One region of the Clostridium sp. BJN0001 genome, then DNA from elsewhere that is predicted to be linked to it. Evidence: predicted binding sites of a transcription regulator. Region 1 holds the regulator's gene; the other holds the start of a gene.

Region 1 (2,485 bases):
GATGATATGGGACGTGATGCTTTAGATAGAGTATATAGCAGAGTATTTCATACAGAAGCTGCACTTGTAAGACCACATATTGTAAGTGGAACACATGCAATAGGATGTGCAATGGCAGGAAACCTTCGTCCTAATGATAAAATACTTTGTGTATCAGGACTTCCATACGATACACTTTTAAGCGTACTTGGACTTTCTGAAACAAAAAATCCAGGATCTTTAGATGAATATGGTATTGAAACAGAAATAATACCTTTAGATAAAGAAGGAAATTTTAAGTTTGATGAAATAAGAGAAAAATTAAAAGAAGATAAAAAAATTAGAATGATACATATTCAAAGAAGTACAGGATATGCAGCTAGAAAATCATTTTCGATTTCTAAGATAAAAGAAGTTATAGATGTTATAAGAAGCGTAAGAGAAGATGTTATAATTTTTGTAGATAACTGCTACGGTGAATTTATTGAAACATTAGAACCAACAGATGTAGGAGCTGATATAATTGCAGGTTCTCTTATGAAAAACATAGGAGGCGGAATTGCTCCAGGTGGTGGATATGTAGCTGGTAAAAAAGAGTATGTTGTGAATGCAGAAAACAGAATGACTGTTCCAGGAGTTGGAGGAGAGTATGGAGCAACATACGGACTTATGCGAAGTTTTTATCAAGGACTTTTCAGCGCCCCTCATGTAGCAATAGAAGCTGTTAAGACATCAATCTTTGGAGCAAAGGTAATGGAACTTGCTGGATTTAAGGTTTTCCCACAATCTGATGAAAAGAGAACAGATATAATACAAGCTATAGAATTTTCTGATCCAGATAAGCTTGTAAATTTCTGTAGTGGTATTCAGCATGGATCACCAATAGATTCATTTGCAGTTTGTATACCATCTCCAATGCCAGGATATGATAGTGATATAGTAATGGCATCAGGATCGTTTATATCAGGATCTACTATAGAACTTTCATGTGATGGTCCATTAAGAGAACCTTATATTGCATATATGCAGGGAGGACTTAATTTTGATCATGGTCGTATTGGTATAATGATAGGTCTTAGTAAAGTTTTAGAAACTGAAAAGAACTAAAAATAAATATTTATAAATAAAAAAATACTCTTTACATAAAAATATAAGTATGTAAAGAGTATTTTTTAATATTCTCTATAAATTGCTACAAGTTTTCCTAAAACTGTACATTTATCAATTATTATAGGATCCATAGTATCATTTTCAGGCTGGAGTCTATAGTGTCCATTTTCTTTAAAAAATCTTTTAATTGTAGCTGAATCGTCAATTAAAGCTACAACAATATCACCATTAGATGCTACATTTGATTCTTCAACGATTGCAAGATCGTTGTTATTTATTCCTGCATTAATCATACTATTTCCATTTACACGCAATGCAAAAAGCTCTTTGTCATGCTTTATATAATCAAGTGGAAGTGGGAAAGTATCTTCATAATTTTCAACAGCAAGAACTGGACGTCCTGCGGTTATTTTTCCTATAATAGGGATGTTGACCATTTCTTTTTTAGGATTTGATAGTTCTAATATTTCAAGAGCTCTTGGCTTTGAAGGATCTCTTTTTATAAGTCCTTTTTTTTCAAGTCTTTTAAGATGGCCATGTACTGTAGATGTAGAACTTAGATTGACAGCTTCACAGATTTCTCTTACAGAAGGCGGATATCCTTTATTTTCAGTATATACTTTTAAAAATTCATAGATTTCTGACTGCTTGTTTTTCAATTGATCCATGTACTTTTCACCTCGCTATCTTAAATTAATTATATCATATTTGATTTTTTAATACAAACCTTTGTTCCCAGGTGCTTTGCAACAATATAAATGATATGTTATACTATGTATTGATAAAATTTTAATTGAGGTGTAAGTATGGGATATAAATATTCTGATGATGACTATTGTGATATATACGAAAATAAAATATGTGATAATTGTGGAAAATGTCTTGAAATGAATGGAATAGATACTAAAGCTATAAAAATAGAAGATATAGCTAAAAATAAAGATGAAAATAAAATCTTAGAAGAAGAGTATATGGAGGATATAAAAGCTGATCTTACTTCTGAAGAACTTGATGAAATAAATGAAGAAAATCTAAGTAATAGTGAGATTTACAAGAGATTTATGGAAAATAACAATTTAGATAATTCTGATTTAGATGGATATGAGGATGCTTTTGATCATATTGATTATGAAACAGATGTTTGCAATATTCCTGAAGATGAATTTAATAAAATGACAGATGAAGTTTATCCTGGAGTAAAACTTCTAAAGAAAAAGATTAATAAGTAGAAAGATTAATCAAGTTTATATAATTCGATCCTTGAATAGATTGTATCAATCTTTGGAATACTAAGTATGACTAAACAAGAAAGGATTGATTATTATATGAAAAAAAATAAATTGTTATATTTTTTTACTGCATCAGCTTTATCTGTAATGTGCCTTTTAGGTGGATG
Region 2 (2,485 bases), 600 kb from region 1:
GAATTCTGTAAGGAATTATTGTAAGACCAGCCTGTTGATGAAGTTTTATTATAGTATCTAATTCTGACAGAATACTATTTTCTCCAGAATACGGATTATATATAAATCTAACTTTTTTCATGAGAATGTTCCCCCTAAAAATATGTTATAAAAATAATTATATCATTATAAAGTATTATTGTCGACAGTACATTTTACAATATATGTAACCTTAATAAATAATTAAATTTCTTTACTACACTTATAATATTAAGTATTGTATGATATAATAGTGAACTAGGAAATTTTAATTTTTAGGAGTGATTAGATGAAAAAAAGTTGTATTCCTAATATATTTACCTTTACAAATTTATCTTGTGGAATTATTTCGATATTATCAGTATTAAATAATAATCTCATGGCAGCTGCTATATTTATTTTATTAGCAGGATTGGTAGATAGATATGATGGAAGAATTGCACGTTTTTTAAATGTATCAAGTGAGATAGGAAAAGAGTTAGACTCCCTTGCAGATCTCGTATCATTTGGAGTTGCACCATCTATTTTGATATATATACTTTTTAAATTTGAAAATTTAGGTCCAAAAGGAATATTTGGAATGATACTTCTTGTTGCATTCCCTTTATGTGGTGCATTTAGACTCGCAAGATACAATATTTCAGATTTTGACGGAGTTTATACAGGAGTACCAATAACAATAATAGGATGCTTTATGGCATTATTTGCACTAGTTAATTTAAAAGTTCAGTTTCCAATATACATAGTTGTTTTACTTATGATATTAGGATCTTATCTTATGATAAGCAGTTTAAGTCTTAAAAAGTTTTAGTGCTACTATTTAAAGAAAAAAAGTCTGTTTTTAGAAGTCTTTCTTCTAGAAGCAGACTTTTTTATAATTTCAAGTATCTTTCTAAAACTTAATTTTTATGATAAAATTAGAACAAGAGTTCGATTAATTTAAGGTGGTTATATGAAAAAGATAAAATTTCTGCATACGGCAGATATTCATTTGGATACACCATTTAGTGGTATGAATTCAAATGATGCATCAAAAGAAAGGGAATATTTAAAAGTTGTATTTAAAAATATAATAGATTTAGCATTAGAGAAAAATGTTGATATTATAATTATGGCTGGTGATATTTTTGATAATATGACAGTTCATAAAAGTACAATATCCTTTCTTATAAATGAATTTGAAAGACTAGATGGAAAAAAAGTATTTATAAGTCCCGGAAATCATGATCCATTTAATGTAAAATCCTTCTACAATTTTATTACATGGCCTGATAATGTATATATTTTTAAAGGAGAAATGGAGAAAGTTTTTTTAGAGGAATTTGATTCTTTTATATATGGGGCAGGATTTAGAGATTTATATGAAAGAGAGACTTTGCTAGAAAAAGTAAAGATTGATAAAAATTACAATAATATTTTAGCTATTCATGGTGAGATAATGAATTCTGACAGAAAGAATGAATACAATCCAATATCTAAAAAAGATATTGAAGATTCAGGATTTAATTATATAGCATTAGGTCATAGACATACATATTCAGGTGTTCAGAATTTATGTAATACTTATTATGCATATAGCGGGTGTCCTCAAGGAAGAGGATTCGATGAAGAGGGCGATAAAGGAGTAATTATAGGTGAAATAGAGGATGGATATGTAAATACAGAATTTATAAAAACATCTATTAAAAATTACTATACAAAATATATTATGTTAGATAAAGCTGAAACTTATGATGAGATTGTAAAAAATATAGTATCGTCTTTCGATGAAAAAGAGAGAATGAGCAATTTTTATAATATCATTCTAAAAGGTACAACAAATGAGTTTTTTGTTGTAAATGAAGATATTTTATATAATCTTTTGAAAGATGAATTTTATTTTATAAAGATAAAAGATAATACTCAAAATTATATGGATATAAAAGAACTTTCAAAAGGAAATTCGGTAAAAAATATTTTTGCATCTAAGATTTATGGAAAATTAAAAAATGCTAGTAATGATGAAGAAAAAGAGATATATCTTATGGCATTAAAAGAAGGAATTTCAGCACTTACAGGAGAGGAGGCAGATTAGGCTTGATAATAAAAAAAGCTCATATAATATCATTTGCTGGAATAAAAAATAAAGAGATTAATTTTGAAAAAGGATTTAATCTCATATATGGCCAAAATGAAAAAGGAAAAAGTACAATAGAGAACTTTATAAAAGTATGGCTTTATGGAATGGATAATGCAAGAGGTAAAAATAACGGAAGAAAGAAGTTTATGCCGATTTCAGGAAATGTTATGTCTGGTGAGCTTATTGTAGAAAATAACAGTAAAAGCTATATAATAACAAGAATGTTTGGAAATACTAAAAAGGACGATTCAATAGAAATTTTAGATTATATTACTGGTCAAAAAGTTCCTATAGGAAAAGAAGAACCTGGTGAGTATTTTCTTAATATAAATATTCAGACATTTATAA

What was found. The regulator LexA, encoded in region 1, represses DNA repair genes until DNA is damaged. The targets are predictions, from matches to a motif close to CNAACANNTGTTNG.
Region 2: a site for LexA is predicted at 938-951, ahead of MTX53_RS09640 (DNA repair exonuclease). Genes of this name have one in related genera too.

The regions. Positions count from the first base shown of each region.
Region 1 covers NZ_CP094971.1:1,366,969-1,369,453, reverse strand. The annotation lists gene MTX53_RS06550 (methionine gamma-lyase family protein) at 1-1,086, shown strand, start outside; gene lexA (transcriptional repressor LexA) at 1,152-1,757, opposite strand; gene MTX53_RS06540 (hypothetical protein) at 1,896-2,318, shown strand; gene MTX53_RS06535 (YtxH domain-containing protein) at 2,415-2,485, shown strand, end outside.
Region 2 covers NZ_CP094971.1:1,969,164-1,971,648, reverse strand. The annotation lists gene MTX53_RS09650 (YegS/Rv2252/BmrU family lipid kinase) at 1-121, opposite strand, end outside; gene pssA (CDP-diacylglycerol--serine O-phosphatidyltransferase) at 308-829, shown strand; gene MTX53_RS09640 (DNA repair exonuclease) at 971-2,092, shown strand; gene MTX53_RS09635 (AAA family ATPase) at 2,095-2,485, shown strand, end outside.